DNA from 2 places in the Gracilibacillus salinarum genome. Region 2 is predicted to be linked to the other one. Evidence: a T-box and tRNA genes for the amino acid it is inferred to sense, from the RefSeq annotation. Region 2 holds a T-box; the other holds one or more tRNA genes.
The links. A T-box is a leader RNA that pairs with one kind of tRNA and senses whether it is charged. The one in region 2 lies ahead of tyrS (tyrosine--tRNA ligase), so its partner is inferred to be a tRNA-Tyr.
Positions count from the first base shown of each region.

Region 1: it has a tRNA-Tyr gene. The T-box ahead of tyrS (tyrosine--tRNA ligase) is inferred to sense a tRNA for this amino acid. The anticodon was not compared.

Region 1 covers NZ_CP095071.1:3,223,595-3,232,636, reverse strand. Annotated here, with positions in the region: partial or broken gene gcvT (glycine cleavage system aminomethyltransferase GcvT) at 1-24, shown strand, start outside; gene gcvH (glycine cleavage system protein GcvH) at 43-432, shown strand; gene gcvPA (aminomethyl-transferring glycine dehydrogenase subunit GcvPA) at 437-1,780, shown strand; gene gcvPB (aminomethyl-transferring glycine dehydrogenase subunit GcvPB) at 1,781-3,241, shown strand; gene MUN87_RS15155 (iron-sulfur cluster biosynthesis family protein) at 3,272-3,583, shown strand; tRNA gene MUN87_RS15150 (tRNA-Ala) at 4,396-4,471, opposite strand; tRNA gene MUN87_RS15145 (tRNA-Lys) at 4,477-4,552, opposite strand; tRNA gene MUN87_RS15140 (tRNA-Gln) at 4,600-4,674, opposite strand; tRNA gene MUN87_RS15135 (tRNA-Tyr) at 4,733-4,818, opposite strand; tRNA gene MUN87_RS15130 (tRNA-Thr) at 4,840-4,915, opposite strand; tRNA gene MUN87_RS15125 (tRNA-Val) at 4,919-4,994, opposite strand; tRNA gene MUN87_RS15120 (tRNA-Glu) at 5,069-5,143, opposite strand; tRNA gene MUN87_RS15115 (tRNA-Thr) at 5,175-5,248, opposite strand; tRNA gene MUN87_RS15110 (tRNA-Asn) at 5,252-5,326, opposite strand; rRNA gene rrf (5S ribosomal RNA) at 5,370-5,486, opposite strand; rRNA gene MUN87_RS15100 (23S ribosomal RNA) at 5,561-8,473, opposite strand; tRNA gene MUN87_RS15095 (tRNA-Ala) at 8,612-8,687, opposite strand; tRNA gene MUN87_RS15090 (tRNA-Ile) at 8,698-8,774, opposite strand; rRNA gene MUN87_RS15085 (16S ribosomal RNA) at 9,036-9,042, opposite strand, start outside.
Region 2 covers NZ_CP095071.1:1,067,820-1,076,861, reverse strand. Annotated here, with positions in the region: gene MUN87_RS05345 (CBS and ACT domain-containing protein) at 1-158, opposite strand, end outside; gene MUN87_RS05340 (GNAT family N-acetyltransferase) at 170-790, opposite strand; gene MUN87_RS05335 (transglycosylase domain-containing protein) at 1,092-4,067, opposite strand; T-box leader at 4,194-4,404, shown strand; gene tyrS (tyrosine--tRNA ligase) at 4,448-5,719, shown strand; gene MUN87_RS05325 (SRPBCC family protein) at 6,480-6,935, shown strand; gene MUN87_RS05320 (alanine/glycine:cation symporter family protein) at 7,053-8,483, shown strand.

The sequences.
Region 1 (9,042 bases), 2.2 Mb from region 2:
AAAAAACCTTTCTATACAAGATAAAAGGAGCGGAATGACAAGATGACAACGAAAACAGAAATGCGCTATACGAAAGATCATGAATGGGTAATTCAAATCGATGATCAGAAAGCTCGAATTGGTATTACCGATTTTGCCCAAGAACAGTTAGGAGATATTGTCTTTGTTGAATCAGCTGAGGTCGGCAGTGAGCTTAAGGCTGGAGAAACAATGGGTACAATCGAGTCAGTTAAAGCAGCTTCAGATATCTACTCTCCCTTATCAGGAAGAGTAATCACAGTTAATGAAGCATTAGAACATGAACCAGAAATTGTTAATGAAGACCCCTTTCACGCTGGCTGGTTAATCGAAATAGAAGTAACTAATGCAGAAGAGTTTAAGCAACTCCTGATCGAAAAGGACTATTACGACTTTATTAAAGAAGGAGAATGATAGCATGACTTCGATGTATCGATACCTTCCTGATACGCAACAAGACCAACAGCAAATGCTTGATTTTTTAAATATCCGATCGGTGGATGATTTATTTGCAGATATCCCTTCCTCCATTCGAACAAATGGAGATGTTGATATCCCTGATGCAATTCCTGAACCCCTTTTACTAAAAAAAATGCAGCAGCTAAGCTTATTAAATGTCCATGCCAATGCTTACGCTTGTTTTCTCGGAGCAGGTACGTATGATCACTATATTCCTAGTGTTGTGAACCACATGATTTCCAGATCTGAATTCTATACTGCTTATACCCCATACCAGCCAGAGATTAGCCAGGGAGAATTACAAGCAATATTCGAATTTCAAACAATGGTTTGTGAACTAACGGGAATGGAGGTTGCCAATTCTTCTATGTATGATGGCTTTACTTCTGTAGCAGAAGCTGCATCACTTGCTGTAACTTCTACAAAACGTAAAGATGTGATCATATCAAAATCCGTTCACCCGGAATCTCGCTCTATACTAGAAACGGTGTCTTCTGGGCCTGCGTTTAACGTTGAAGAAATCGAATTAGAGAATGATCTTACTGACTTGGATCTTTTGCAAGCAAAGGTGAATAAGCAGACAGCTGCGATTATTGTCCAATACCCTAATTTCTTCGGATCTGTGGAAGATATACAAACCATTAACAACATTGCTAAAGAAAGTGGCGCCTTGTTGATCGTTAGTGCTAACCCACTTGCACTGGCACTATTACAAGCACCAGGGAAACTAGGAGCGGATATTGTAGTTGGTGACATGCAGCCATTAGGAATACCGATGTCTTTCGGTGGACCACATTGCGGATTCTTTGCTGTAAACAAAAAGTTAATGCGAAAAATTCCAGGAAGAATAGTTGGTCAAACTACAGATAACCAAGGAAATCGCGGGTTTACGCTAACCTTACAAGCCCGCGAACAGCACATCCGCCGCGATAAAGCGACTTCTAATATATGTTCGAATCAAGCATTAAATGCACTTGCTTCATCGATATGTATGACTGCACTAGGTAAAAACGGTATACGCAAAATGGCACAGTTAAATTTAGAAAAAGCAGATTATATGGCGAAACAACTTGCAACGAAAGGATTTTCGATAAAAAATACTGGCCCTTTTTTCAATGAATTCGTTGTCGGATTACCTTTGTCCGTACAGGAAGTTAATGAGAAGCTACTTCATGCTGGCATCATTGGTGGATATGATCTCAGCAAGGCCTACAGCAAAGAAAACGAGATGTTAATAGCTGTTACAGAGCAACGGTCCAAAGAAGAAATCGATCATTTTGTACAGGTATTGGAGGCATTATAAATGGACTTAATATTTGAAATCAGCAAACCCGGAAGAGTAGGAATTGATCTGCCTGAAAGTGATGTGGATGAAGTACATGTAGAAGACAAATTTCCAAGCCATTTAATTCGGAATACTCCCGCAGAACTGCCTGAGGTATCCGAGTTACAGCTTGTCCGTCATTATACTGCACTTTCAAATCAGAATCATGGAATTGATAATGGTTTTTACCCACTTGGTTCTTGTACCATGAAATATAATCCTAAGATCAATGAAGATGTTGCTAGATTAGAAGGATTTAGCCGTGTTCATCCTTATCAGCCAGAAGAAACGGTACAAGGAGTACTTCAAATATTATATGAACTGCAGGAGGACTTAGCAGCGATCGCGGGGATGGATGCTGTCACACTTCAACCTTCAGCAGGTGCTCAAGGGGAATGGACCGGACTCATGATTGCCAAAGCATATCATGCACAAAAAGGGGAAAAAAGAACAAAAGTACTTGTGCCCGATTCTGCACATGGTACAAATCCTGCCAGTGCTTCTGTCGCAGGGTTTGAAACGATAACTGTTCCTTCTAATGAGCAGGGACTAGTCGATGTAGCAGAACTTAAAAAATATGTCGGTAAAGATACAGCCGCCCTTATGCTAACGAATCCAAATACACTTGGATTATTTGAAAAAGAGATAGTTGAAATTGCGGAAGTGGTTCATGAAGCGGGAGGCTTACTTTATTATGATGGGGCAAATGCCAATGCCATCCTCGGCAAAACGACTCCAGGACAAATGGGATTTGATATCGTTCACTTTAACCTCCACAAAACCTTTACGACACCTCACGGAGGCGGAGGTCCTGGTGCAGGTCCCGTTGGCGTTAAACAAGCGTTAATCCCATTTATGCCTGTACCGCGTGTGGAGAGAAAGAAGCAACAATACGTACTAAACAATGAAGCTCCTTCTTCTATCGGTAGAGTAAAAGGTTACTATGGTAACGTTGGCATTCTTATCCGAGCATACACGTATATTCGAACAATGGGAGCAGAGGGCCTTCTCCAAGTATCAGAGTCTGCTGTACTCCATGCCAACTACCTTCAAAAAAGACTTGCACCTTATTTCGTATCACCATACAAGCAATTTTGCAAACATGAATTCGTCCTGTCTGGCTCAGAACAGAAAAAGCTTGGCGTACGGACACTTGATATGGCCAAACGATTACTTGATTTTGGTTATCATCCCCCTACCATCTACTTTCCTTTAAACGTAGAAGAGTGCATGATGATCGAACCAACCGAAACCGAATCAAAAGAAACACTGGATGCTTTTGCTGATGTGATGATCCAAATTGCGAAGGAAGCTGCAGAAGACCCATCTATTGTGTTAGATGCACCACATTCCACGATTATCGGAAGGTTAAATGAAACACAAGCTGCCAGAAAACCTATATTACGTTATAAAAAAATCAGAGAACCTGTAGAGTCATAGTTCATTATGATGCTATGAAGGAGTTAGACGATGAATATTACATTAACTAAGTTAGCTCAGAAAGCATTACAGACAGAAACTATTCCAGAAGGCCAATTGCCTAGGCTTGATGCTGAATTAACAGGAGGTTGCGGAATATCTCTCACTTATTCTCTGATAGTTGATGAGAAAAGACCAATGGATACGATCATCGAGATAAACGGAATCACCTTTCAAATCGATCATTTCACCAAACGTTATCTGGATACAGAAACTAGTTTAGTTATTGATTATTGTGCGGATAAGGGTTATTTTATCGAAAAGTATTACCAGACCAATACATGCGATGTTTCAGATAGGTAATTCCGAGCATAACCTGCCAGGTCCTAATTGAAATAATTTATATACAACTAACTTTAATATGGATTATGCTAACAAACGCTGTATTGCAATGTGGTCTTTTTGATAGATATTATCTGCTTAGCAAAACTCCGGAAATAGGCTCCGCGTCCTGTGGGCACGGCTTCAGCTAGGCTACTACTTGAACAGCATCTTGCTGCCTTGTGCCGAGGAAGCTCACTTCGAAGCGATACTTGCAGACACAGGCACAGACGAAGTGGATCTTCAGCTCGCGCTGATTCCACGGGAGTCTCCGCCTATTTCCTACACTTGAGGTAAGTGTTACAAATTATGTAACAGCAAAAAGCAGTGGTTCTTGGTATTATGTTAATCATTCAATTCCTGTTATGCATACAGTGATCAATATGCTATCTCTTACAAAAGTTGTAGAGCCCATATCCTAGCGTAGGCCAACCACGGAGACTCCCGCGGGACAGGCAGGCGCTGAAGATCCACAACGTCTGCACCTGTGTCTACTAGTAACGCTTCGAAGTAGGCTTCCTCGGTGCAAGGCAGCAGAGAAGCAATTCTAGTAGTAGCCTAGCTTCAGCCGTGCCCCGCAGGACGCGGAGTGGTTGGCCGGAGCGGTATCCCAGCACATTCAATATATCAAAATGGTTGCAACGCTAACATAATCCATATTATAGGGAAAAATCGATTATTTCAATCTTCATTGTAAGTCAGCTTCTAAATGGTAACTTTACTTTTTAAACATACAAAAAAATCAATTTTCTTATTGAAAATCGATTGGCTGTTTTCTTATGTGAATTTTAAGATGGTGGAGCCTAGCGGGATCGAACCGCTGACCTCCTGCGTGCAAAGCAGGCGCTCTCCCAGCTGAGCTAAGGCCCCAAAAGTGGTGAGCCATGGAGGATTCGAACCTCCGACCCTCTGATTAAAAGTCAGATGCTCTACCAACTGAGCTAATGGCTCTTACTTCTTTTTATCGTACAAAGTGCAAAAAAAAGCACAAAATAAAATGGCTGGGCTAGCTGGATTCGAACCAGCGCATGACGGTACCAAAAACCGTTGCCTTACCGCTTGGCTATAGCCCACCAATAAAATGAAAAAGTGTACAGAAATAGTATATACACTTAGTGATTTTTTATACAATGGTGGAGGGAGTAGGACTCGAACCTACGAACCCGATGGGAGCGGATTTACAGTCCGCCGCGTTTGGCCAACTTCGCTATCCCTCCATGTATCTATATGAACTTGACTGGTGCCGGCCAGAGGACTTGAACCCCCAACCTACTGATTACAAGTCAGTTGCTCTACCAATTGAGCTAGACCGGCTAATGGTGGAGGATGCAGGGCTCGAACCTGCGACCCCTTGCTTGTAAGGCAAGTGCTCTCCCAGCTGAGCTAATCCTCCAAAGTTTAAGATGTACAATTGCATGTGTTACGACAGGACGTCGCATTCTTTCAACAAAATTTAAGTGGTATTTATGGTGACCCGTACGGGATTCGAACCCGTGATACCGCCGTGAAAGGGCGGTGTCTTAACCACTTGACCAACGGGCCAATACAATATAATATGTCATAAAAATAGCAGAGCTTCCAGCCGGACTTGAACCGGCGACCCCTTCCTTACCATGGAAGTGCTCTACCGAACTGAGCTATGGAAGCATATGGCTCCACAGGTAGGATTCGAACCTACGACCGATCGGTTAACAGCCGATTGCTCTACCACTGAGCTACTGTGGAATATTGTTCATCTGGCTGCTTCTCAAAGCTGTGAAATTACATAGCCTGGCAACGTCCTACTCTTGCAGGGGCGCGAGCCCCAACTACCATGGGCGCTGAAGAGCTTAACTGCTGTGTTCGGCATGGGAACAGGTGTGACCTCTTCGCTATCGCTACCAGACTATTGTATTTTAGGGTTGCACCCTGAAAACTAGATAAGATATTGACATCAACAACACCATTGAAACATGTTATATAGATAAGTCCTCGATCTATTAGTATTCGTCAGCTTCACATGTCACCATGCTTCCACCTCGAACCTATCAACCTCATCGTCTCTGAGGGATCTTACTCACTTATGTGATGGGAAGTCTCATCTTGAGGGGGGCTTCATGCTTAGATGCTTTCAGCACTTATCCCTTCCACACGTAGCTACCCAGCGATGCTCTTGGCAGAACAACTGGTGCACCAGCGGTGTGTCCATCCCGGTCCTCTCGTACTAAGGACAGCTCCTCTCAAACTTCCAACGCCCACGACGGATAGGGACCGAACTGTCTCACGACGTTCTGAACCCAGCTCGCGTACCGCTTTAATGGGCGAACAGCCCAACCCTTGGGACCGACTACAGCCCCAGGATGCGATGAGCCGACATCGAGGTGCCAAACCTCCCCGTCGATGTGGACTCTTGGGGGAGATAAGCCTGTTATCCCCGGGGTAGCTTTTATCCGTTGAGCGACGGCCCTTCCATTCGGTACCGCCGGATCACTAAGCCCGACTTTCGTCCCTGCTCGACTTGTAGGTCTCGCAGTCAAGCTCCCTTCTGCCTTTGCACTCTGCGAATGATTTCCAACCATTCTGAGGGAACCTTTGGGCGCCTCCGTTACATTTTAGGAGGCGACCGCCCCAGTCAAACTGCCCACCTGACACTGTCTCCGAACCGGATCACGGTTCTGGGTTAGAAGGTCAATACAGCCAGGGTGGTATCCCACCGGCGCCTCCACGTAAGCTAGCGCTCACGTTTCTCAGGCTCCCACCTATCCTGTACAAGCTGTACCAACATTCAATATCAGGCTACAGTAAAGCTCCACGGGGTCTTTCCGTCCTGTCGCGGGTAATGCGCATCTTCACGCATAGTATAATTTCACCGGGTCTCTCGTTGAGACAGTGCCCAAGTCGTTGCACCTTTCGTGCGGGTCGGAACTTACCCGACAAGGAATTTCGCTACCTTAGGACCGTTATAGTTACGGCCGCCGTTTACTGGGGCTTCGGTTCAACGCTTCGCTAATGCTAACGCATCCCCTTAACCTTCCAGCACCGGGCAGGTGTCAGCCCCTATACTTCGCCTTACGGCTTCGCAGAGACCTGTGTTTTTGCTAAACAGTCGCTTGGGCCTTTTCACTGCGGCTTCTCGCAAAAGAAGCACCCCTTCTCCCGAAGTTACGGGGTCATTTTGCCGAGTTCCTTAACGAGAGTTCTCCCGATCACCTTAGGATTCTCTCCTCGCCTACCTGTGTCGGTTTGCGGTACGGGCACCCTTTTCCTTGCTAGAGGCTTTTCTTGGCAGCGTGAAATCCGGAACTTCGGTACTATATTTCCCTCCTGATCACAGCTTGTGATTGCCAGACGGATTTGCCTATCTGACTCACTTACTGCTTCAACGCACACATCCAATGGTGCGCATTCCTTATCCTTCTGCGTCCCCCCATCACTCAAAACGGAATTGGGTGGTACAGGAATATCAACCTGTTGTCCATCGCCTACGCCTTTCGGCCTCGGCTTAGGCCCCGACTAACCCTGAGCGGACGAGCCTTCCTCAGGAAACCTTAGGCATTCGGTGAAGAAGATTCTCACTTCTTTTTCGCTACTCATACCGGCATTCTCACTTCTAAGCGCTCCACCAGTCCTCACGGTCTGACTTCACTGCACTTAGAACGCTCTCCTACCATTGATCGCAGATCAATCCGTAGCTTCGGTGATACGTTTAGCCCCGGTATATTTTCGGCGCAGCGTCACTCGACCAGTGAGCTATTACGCACTCTTTAAATGATGGCTGCTTCTAAGCCAACATCCTGGTTGTCTGTGCAACGCCACATCCTTTTCCACTTAACGTATACTTTGGGACCTTAGCTGACGGTCTGGGCTGTTTCCCTTTCGACTATGAACCTTATCACCCATAGTCTGACTCCCAAGGTAATATGATTGGCATTCGGAGTTTGACTGAATTCGGTAACCCGGTAAGGGCCCCTAGTCCAATCAGTGCTCTACCTCCAACATACATGCCTTGAGGCTAGCCCTAAAGCTATTTCGGAGAGAACCAGCTATCTCCGTGTTCGATTGGCATTTCACCCCTACCCACACCTCATCCCCGCACTTTTCAACGTGCGTGGGTTCGGGCCTCCAGTCAGTGTTACCTGACCTTCACCCTGGACATGGGTAGATCACACGGTTTCGGGTCTACGACCACCTACTAAAACGCCCTATTCAGACTCGCTTTCGCTGCGGCTCCGTGTCTTCCACTTAACCTTGCAGGGGATCGTAACTCGCCGGTCCATTCTACAAAAGGTACGCCGTCACCCATAAAAGGGCTCCGACTACTTGTAGGCACACGGTTTCAGGTACTATTTCACTCCCCTCCCGGGGTGCTTTTCACCTTTCCCTCACGGTACTGGTTCACTATCGGTCACTAGGGTGTATTTAGCCTTGGGAGATGGTCCTCCCGGATTCCGACGGAATTTCACGTGTTCCGCCGTACTCAGGATCCACTCCGGAGGAAATACATTTTCGACTACAGGATTGTTACCTTCTGTGATGGGCCTTTCCAGACCACTTCGTCTAATGTATTTCTTTGTAACTCCAAAGGAGTGTCCTACAACCCCAAAAAGCAAGCTTTTTGGTTTGGGCTAATTCCGTTTCGCTCGCCGCTACTCGGGAAATCGCGTTTGCTTTCTCTTCCTCCGGGTACTGAGATGTTTCAGTTCCCCGGGTCTGCCTCATTTATCCTATGGATTCAGATAAATGTTCTACTCCATGACGAGCAGAGGGTTTCCCCATTCGGAAATTCTCGGATCAACGCCTACGTACGGCTCCCCGAGACATATCGGTGTTTGTCCCGTCCTTCATCGGCTCCTAGTGCCAAGGCATCCACCGTGCGCCCTTCTTCACTTAACTATTATTACTTCATTTCAATGAAAAAGTCGTTGGTTATTGTTTGATGTCTTGTCATCAGTTTCGTTTCCACAGCTGACCAGCAGTTGCTTCCACGTCCTGATTATTCTTATCTAGTTTTCAAGGTACATTAATTTAAAATGGTGGAGCCTAGCGGGATCGAACCGCTGACCTCCTGCGTGCAAAGCAGGCGCTCTCCCAGCTGAGCTAAGGCCCCAATTTTAGAATGGTGGGCCTGAGTGGACTCGAACCACCGACCTCACGCTTATCAGGCGTGCGCTCTAACCAGCTGAGCTACAGGCCCATTCTAATGAGTGTATGATATTGAGAGGCAGATTGATCTCTCAAAACTGAACCAAACAACCAAGTATGATTTTGTCACCTTGTAAAAGGTGTTCCGTAATATGTCCAGCTGCAGCACCCAGCGCCTAGCAAACTTCCTTTACCTCCGTACGATAAGTCAACATCAACTCACAAATGTTCGTTGTGTTTCCTTTATCTCCTTCGGTTCAGTCCAGTTTGTACGTCGCTAAACGGGTGCTTTCGCCTTTCTATTAATCCTTAGAAAGGAG
Region 2 (9,042 bases):
ATATCCCGGTCTGATACGATTCCGATCACATGTCGTTCATTGTTTATTACTGGGATGTGGCGAATATTATGCTCTTTCATTAGTTGCAAAGCATGCAGCACTGTAGCTGATGAAGTTAAGGTAATAACGTCTTCTTTCATAATATCTTTGACAAGCATGTACTCACTCCCTATTGAAGGAATCTTAATTTATCGAAAAGCTCTATATGTTCTTTTGGTACATTCTTTCCGATCCGCACCATTAAGCAATTGGCTGGATGTGCCATGATTTCTGGTTCATTGGTAGGTGCCGGATACAAATCACCGGCTTTCATCATTTTTTCCATAATTTTGCGGTAATCCCAAACACTTAATGTGGTTTCATTTAAATCCCAATGCCAGTAATACTCAGTAGATAGAATAATGTAATTCTCCATATGTTCGTCTTTCATTGATGTTTCAATCAAAAGAGAACCTAACTTATTTCCTCTGTATGCAGGCGCAATTTCTATTGCTCCAAGCTCTAACATATCTGGGTATGGATATTTAGCCCATCTTTCTATTGGATCAGGATGCAAGAAGGTGACATACCCGATAATTTGATCTTGTACGGTAGCAATGATAATTCTTGCTTCAGGCAGCTCTGCAATTTCCTGTAATGCTCTCCATTGCTCTGAAGGTGGCCTGAAAGAAGTAAGTTCGTGGTGAAATTGTAAGGCAGCTATCTTATTTTTTGAAACAGGACCTTCTATGTGAATAGGAGTATGGCGACTATGTTTCTTGATGGATTGATAGTTTTTCGTATGTTTCACAAATTCGATCATCCTTTCAAGAGCCTATTTTTACCATTATAACGTAATATTCTATTTATGAATAGTGAGAAGAAGGGGATAGTATGATGTTAGAAAAAAACGGGCATAACCCGCCCGGTCCTCATTGAAATAAATGAAATACAACTATTTATAATATGAATTATGTTAGCTAAGCGTCCATATTGATAAGAACCCATTTTCATGTTCAGCATGATTACTTCTATTGCTGTACTTATATATTTTCTGTACTGATAAATAAAAAACTCTTATCATCTCATTGAGATGATAAGAGTTTTTCCGTTTATTGGCTATCTTGATTGTCTTGTTGCGTGTCTGGAGTTTGCTCATTTGGTTGTTGTTCTTCCGTTTGCTCATTATCGTTTTGTTCCTGGTTTTGATTATTTTGCTCCGATTCCTGCTCTTTATTGCCATTATTGTTATTGTTTGGCTGCTCTTTATTGTCTTCTTTTTGCTCTGGTTCAGGTTCAGAGAAATCACCTTGTACGACTACATTACTTCCTGAGGATTCCTGACCGTAATAATCGACAGCGCGAATCTGATAAACAGCTTTACTGCTTGGAATAGTGAATGAAGTTTCTGTAGTGGAACCGATTCGTTTGAAATTTTTGTCATCTGGATTACTTGCCTGGTAAATTCGGTAACCAACTACATCAGAACTGTTCGATTTGCTCCATGACAATTTCTGCTTATTTAATTTCAATCCACCAGGTGCACTTGGTGCTTTTCCGTCATTTGACACTTCTTGTTCATTAGGATATTTAATTTTTTCCCAAGCGCCGCCTTTTCCAGCCGTTAATTGTTTGATATTGCTTAGTTTGGTATAGCCCATATCCTTTAGCCAATCAGGATTGAAACTAAAGCCATTTCCATCAGAAAATTCATCTGGTGTTTTTTCACCTGCTAACACAACTTCGTCATCGATCGTTGCGTAAGAATCCTGAATCAGACTATAGTCTTTCTTAGTAGGAACGAAATTCGCATTATAAATATCTGTGTTGACTAAGCCAAGCTTACCGCATTCTTCAGAAGGCAGTAACCCTGATACAGCACAATACGAACGTGTTACTATACCCCCGGGACTTTCAAATTTATTTGATGGTGCCATCAGTTCAGGACGGATTTCTGTTGCTGCATTTACTAATTTTGCCCAGAATGTATTGTTTCGACTACTGTATCCTTTGTCTAATTGTTGATTATAGTCATAGCCCATCCAGCTTCCTAACGTAACATTCGGATTGGTTGCAATAAACCAAGTGTCCTTGAAGCTGTTGGTTGTACCTGTTTTGCCTGCCCAGTCTACGCTCTTATTCGTAAGATTAGCTCTTCCGGCAGTACCGGTACCACGTGTTAGTACATCGCGCATCATATCAAGCATTAAATAGCTTGTTTGCGGGCTGAATACTTCTGTTTTTTCACTCTCATGCTGATAAACCACTTCGCCTTCTTTTGTTTCGATTTTTTCAATCATATAATCTTCTACGAAAGAGCCCATGTTACCAAATGTAGCATAAGCATTTGTATTTTCCTCGACGGTTACACCATTTGTGATTCCGCCGAGTACTATGGATCTATATTCTTCATCTCCTTCTACGAGAGATGAGAAGCCCATTTTCGATAGAAATTGCTCGACAGGATTCTGATTTAGGATTTGACTGTAAACTTTTACCGCAGTTGCATTGTGTGAGCGGTATAAAGCTTCTCTTACTGAAGTCAGTCCATAAAAGCGACCTGAATAGTTTCCTGGAGAGTACCCTCCAGGATAAGCCCATGCTGCATCCGCAATAATCGATCCAGGCTGTACAACTCCCCATTCCATTGCCGGTGCATAAGCCACTAACGGTTTCATGGTACTACCATTTTGTCTGTTAACACTTGTGGCATGGTTTTTTTGAGAAGTATCAAAATCACGACCACCAACGAAACTGATAATTTTACCTGTGCTGTTTTCAATTAATACACTACCAACCTGAACTGGTTGTTTACCTAGCTGTACCATCTCTCCAGTTTCCGGGTCTTCTACCATAATTGCCTTGTTTGTTTTCTCATTACGTGCCAGCTTATCCTGTCCGTAGTTGTTATATTCTGCTGCAACCTTCTGAAAGGCATCATAGATATCCTTATCAATTGTGGAATGAATTTTATAGCCGTTGCTGCTGATTTCTCTCGATGCTTTTATCTCGTATTCTTCTTTCAATGTTTCACTTGTATCTATTTCTTCTTTTGTATAGCCGTCTTGCTCAGCGAGTACATATACTAATTTATCAATTGCCCGCTTTTGGATCTCTTGCATTAAATAAGGGTATTTCTCAGACTGTGACTCTTCCGGCTGTTTGAAATCTGCAACAATGTCATATTCCAATGCTTTCTGGTACTCATCCTGATTAATGTAACCTGCTTCTAACATTCTGCTAAGTACGGATTTCATACGAGTTAGACCTGGTTCTAATCCTTCTTCATTTTTGAGACCACCACCATTAATGAAGGGGGTGTAGTAGGATGGACTTTGAGGTAACCCAGCGATAAATGCAGCTTGCGGCAAGTTTAATTCATCAGCATTAACGCCAAAAATACCATCTGCAGCAGTCTGAATACCTGCAATATTTTGACCGGAAGCATTACGTCCAAATGGTACGATATTTAAATATGCTTCCAATATTTCATCCTTTTCAAAGAATAATTCCAAGCGCATCGCTAGTAGCATTTCTTTAGCTTTACGTTCAAAGGATACTTCATTTGTAAGAATTTGATTTTTGATAATTTGTTGTGTCAAGGTACTACCACCTGATTGTACGGAAGCATTTGTCACTTCCTGAAAAACTGCCCGTAACACTGCTTTTGGAACGATGCCGTTATGCGTGTTAAAATATTCATCTTCTGTTGCGATTACCGCATTTTGCACGTATGTACTTACATGGTCCAATGTAGTTTCATCACGGAGCAGGTCTGCACTGACTTCAGACAGAAACACATCATTGGCAAAGTATAATTCAGATGTTTCTGCATAATTATAGATAGCGCTTGCCATTTCTTCCTCACTTTGGATCTTTTCATCATCCACCAGGGAAGCGAAATATCCTGCACCAAGCCCCGCGACAAAAAAGCCGCCAACCAGCGCAATTGCGATAAAAAATAATATGATATTCCATATAATATGGTAACTGATTCTAGATGTACGTTGAATTACTTGTTTATTCCATAATTCTTTAAACGACTGCCATGTTTTTTGAAAAAATTCTTTTGCATTCTTTGCATTCATTCGTATATCCCCCTAAATATTCCACTATATATTATAGCACAGCCGTCAATCCAATTTACTTAAAAGTTGAAAAAATATTGCATTTTTCAATTGTTTATGCTATTAATGTAATAACAATGAAACATAACAAAAATGATGATGGTTTGAAGTAGCAGAAGATTCCCTTTATCAGCGAGCTGACGGTTGGTGCGAGTCAGTAAATAATCTGTCTGGCGAATTACGTTCCGGAGTTTCTTCATGTTGAATGAAGACGGCAGGTCTATGTCGTTAATTCCTTGAGTGACAGTTCTAATCGAGCTGTAACGAGGGTGGTACCGCGATTTAACTCGTCCCTTATTTAGGGAGGAGTTTTTTTATTGTGTAGAAAAGGAGTGGAAAGCATGCATATTTTAGACGAATTGGCTAAACGGGATTTAATTCAGCAAACAACTGATGACGAAGGATTGCGCAAGCATTTAGAGAATAATATTGTAACGCTGTACGCAGGCTTTGATCCGACAGCTGACAGCTTGCATATTGGTCATCTAGTACCGGTATTAATGTTAAAAAGATTTCAAAAAGCAGGTCACAGACCTATTGCTTTAATTGGTGGAGGTACAGGTCTTATCGGTGATCCAAGTGGTCGTTCAACAGAACGTTCGTTAAACAGTCCTGAAGTGGTGAAAGGCTTTAGTGATAAAATCAAAGACCAACTAGCAGGCATATTGAATTTCGATCAGGGTGAAAACAGTGCGGTTGCCCGTAATAATCATGAATGGCTGTCGACGATGACGATCATTGAATTCTTGAGAGATATCGGGAAGCATTTCAGCATTAATTACATGCTGGCAAAAGATTCCGTTGAGTCCCGTTTGGAGAACGGTATTTCTTTTACAGAGTTCAGTTACATGATGCTGCAATCGATTGACTTCTTGAATTTATACGAAAAAGAAAATTGTACATTACAACTTGGTGGCAGTGATCAATGGGGTAATATTACTGCGGGAATGGAATTAATTCGTCGTAAACGATTTGAGCAAAGTGAGGAAGAGGCGGAAGTATACGGACTGACAGTGCCGTTAATTACGAAAAGTGATGGGACGAAATTTGGTAAGACAGCAGGTGGAGCAGTTTGGCTAGATCCTGAGAAAACAACACCGTACGAATTCTACCAGTTTTGGATTAATACCGATGATCGTGACGTTCTTCGATTTATCAAATACTTCACATTTATTGACTTTGACGAGATAGAAGCATTAGAGAAAGAATTAGCAAATGCACCTGAAAAGCGTATTCCGCATAAACGTTTAGCAGAAGAAATGACTAAATTGATTCACGGTGAAGATGCCTTGAAGCAAGCACAAAAAATTACAGAAGCACTATTCAGTGGAGAACTAAGCAGTTTAAATGCAGCTGAAATTGAACAAGGCTTTAAAGATGTGCCATCCGTTGCGATTGAAAATAAAGAGATTGCTCTAATCGAGCTCTTAGTAGAAGCAGGTATATCTTCATCCAAGCGTCAGGCTCGTGAAGATATAAACAATGGAGCGATCTACATCAATGGTATCCGTAATCAGGAATTGACGCACCAATTAACAGAGCAAGATCGTATTGAAGATAAATTTACGATTATCAGACGAGGTAAAAAGAAATATTTCTTAATTCGCTTTTAGAGTAATTTAAAAAGGTTCTGATCTCCAAAGATCAGAACCTTTTTTGACGAATAAGAAAGAAAAGTGCTGACATGGAGTAATCAATGCTGAACAAGAAGATAGATTCTTATAATATGGATTATGTTAGCGGCTTAGTGGTGATTTTGAAATATTATGTGTAGTATGATACCTTCTACCAACCACTTCACGTTCTGCGGGGTACGGCTGAAGCTAGGCTGCTACACGAATCACTTCTCTGCTGCCTTGCACAGAGGAACCCTACTTCGAAGCATTACGAGTAGATACAGGTGCAGACGTTGTGGATCTTCAGCGCCTGCCTGTTCCGCGGGAGTCTCCGTGGTTGGCCTACGCTAGAATTGATACTCTACAATTTTTGTCAGAGCTAGCATATTGATTTCATGCCTATATAATAGCTATTGAAAAAAAACAAGTACCACTGCTATTTGCTGTTCCATACGTTGTAGCACTTCCCGTAAGCGTAGGAAATAGGCGGAGACTCCCGTGCCCACAGGACGCGGAGCCTATTTCCAGAGCTTTGCTAAGCAGATAAACGATATCAAAATGACCATTTTGTAATACAGCCTTTGTTTACATAATCCATATTATAGGGTTGTATATTATTCGTAGGAGGATGTCTGCACGACAAATCATGTAAGGATTCCCCCTTATCGCACAGTTGCAAAACCTGCTACTGCTATTAAGGTAATAGGCATGATTTTTGTTCTTTGATCATATGAAATGATGAGGAGGGATTTATTTTATGCCGAGTGGAACACATTTTGTACAGCTAGACTTACCGATCGGAAAAGTGTGGGATTTTGTCAGTGATTTTGAAAAATGGGCCGATTTAGTGCCGGGTTATATCGAGCATCGTGTGGAAGATGATTATCGCTCTGTCTGGAAATTCAAAGGTGAGGTAGCAAAAATTCACAAAACCATTACGCTCTATATTAATATTAATAAATGGGAAAAGCCAAACTGTGTCAGCTTTTCATTACAGGATAAAAGTAAAAATATTGTCGGTGAAGGTTGTTTTAAAGCAACTGCCGAAGACGCAGAACATACAGATGTGACAGGCAGTTTAACAATCACAGCTAACGGTATTCTTGGGCCAATGGTAAATGGTGTCCTGAAAACATTCATTCCTAAAACAACCATTGAATTTACAGAAGCAGTGGCGAATCGAATGGTGGAAGAATCAGCTGTGTCGAAGTAGCTACATATCCCTTATCCAGAAATGGATAAGGGATTTACTTGTTTTTTTATGAAAAATGTAATATATTGAGTCTTTTGGGGTATATGTTTTGCAAAACGAAGAAAGGGGTTTATCAACATGAGTACTATTGAACAAATTGCCTCCAAAATTGTAGAATGGGGAAATTTGGTTTTATGGGATTACGTTCTGATTTATTTATTAATTGGAGCAGGATTATTTTTTACGTTACGATCTAAATTTGTTCAATTCCGATTATTTGGAGACATGTTTCGTGTTCTTTCAGAAGAAGCAGTCGAGCAAAGTGGTAAAAAAGGTACCAATGCATTCCAGGCATTTAGTATTTCGATTGCATCAAGAGTTGGAACCGGTAACCTGGCAGGTGTCGCATTAGCGGTTGCGCTTGGTGGTCCGGGCGCTGTCTTTTGGATGTGGGTAATTGCATTAGTCGGTATGGCGACAGCTTTTATTGAAAGCACGCTTGCACAGGTATATAAGGTGCCGGACAAAGATGGTTTCCGAGGCGGACCAGCTTATTATATGGAGAAAGCCTTGGGGCAAAAATGGATGGGTATTCTTTTTTCCATTCTAATCACCTTTACATTCGGATTTATATTTAATGCAGTGCAGGCCAACACAATTTCTGCCGCTGTAGAAGAAGCATTTAACATCGATAAAGTGTGGACAGGCATTGTATTAGTGATTTTAGCAGGGATTATTATCTTCGGTGGAATTAAACGTATTGCAACTGTTTCAGGTGTAATTGTGCCAATTATGGCTGTTATTTATATGGCCGTTGGTTTTTACGTCGTATTCTCCAATATTACGGCATTACCAGAGGTTTTTATGCTCATCATCAAAAACGCTTTCGGAATAGAAGAAGTGTTTGGTGGAGGAGCGGGTGCCGCAATGATGTATGGTATTCGTCGAGGATTATTCTCCAATGAAGCAGGTATGGGTAGTGCGCCTAACGCAGCGGCTACAGCAGGTGTCAATCACCCGGTTAAGCAAGGTTTAGTCCAATCTTTGGCTGTATTTTTTGATACGATTGTCATTTGTAGTTTAACTGCGTTTATTATTATTTTGTACGATAATGTTGGTCAATCGTCAGCTGATGGTATCCAGTTAACACAAGTTGCTCTCAGTGCGCAAGTAGGGGAATGGGCATCCATCTTCCTGGCGTTTGTCATTTTCTTCTTTGCATTCAGTTCCGTGATCGGGAACTATTATTATGGTGAAACAAATGTGAGCTTTATGAATCCGAAGGGAATATGGCTGAATGTTTACCGTGTCGTAGTTCTGGCAATGGTTATGTTTGGATCACTCGCTTCGATTCAGTTGGTATGGAATATGGCAGACTTATTCATGGCTATGATGGCAGTGGTTAACTTGATTGCCATTCTGTTATTGAGTAAAGTCGCCTTCGATGTATTACGTGATTACACACAACAGAAAAAACAAGGCAAAGACCCAGTGTTCCACTATAAGAATGTAGAGGGATTGAAAAATATTTCCTGGTGGGGAGCACAGGATGAGAACAAGCAAAAATAAAATAAGAATGATTTCAATTAACCGCAAGGACAACACGAGAGTCCTTGCGGTTTTTATATGTTCTAGGCAAGTATAAAAGTGGAGTAACAGCAGTAAATCATTTCAGACATGAAGTAGAGTTCTTATAATAGGGATTATGTAAACTAGCCATCGCTAGCCAAGCATCCATATTGAGCTATTTAATGTGCTAGAATACCGCTTCGTCCAACCACTCCGCGTCCTGCGGGGCACGGCTGAAGCTAGGCTACTACTTGAGTTACTTCTTTGCTGCCTTGCACCGAGGAAGCCTACTTCGAAGCATTACTAGAAGACGCAGGTGCAGACGTTGTGGATCTTCAGCACCTGCACAATCCCGCGGGAGTCTACGTGGTTGGCCTACGCTAGGATTGGTACTCCACAATGTTTGTAAGAGATAGCATATTGATCACTCATCACTATATATAACAGGAATTGAGTGAATAATAACATAATGCCTAGAACCACTGCTTTTAGCTGTTCCATACGTTGTAGCACTTCCCTAAAGCGTAGGAAATAGGCGGAGACTCCCGTGGAATCAGCG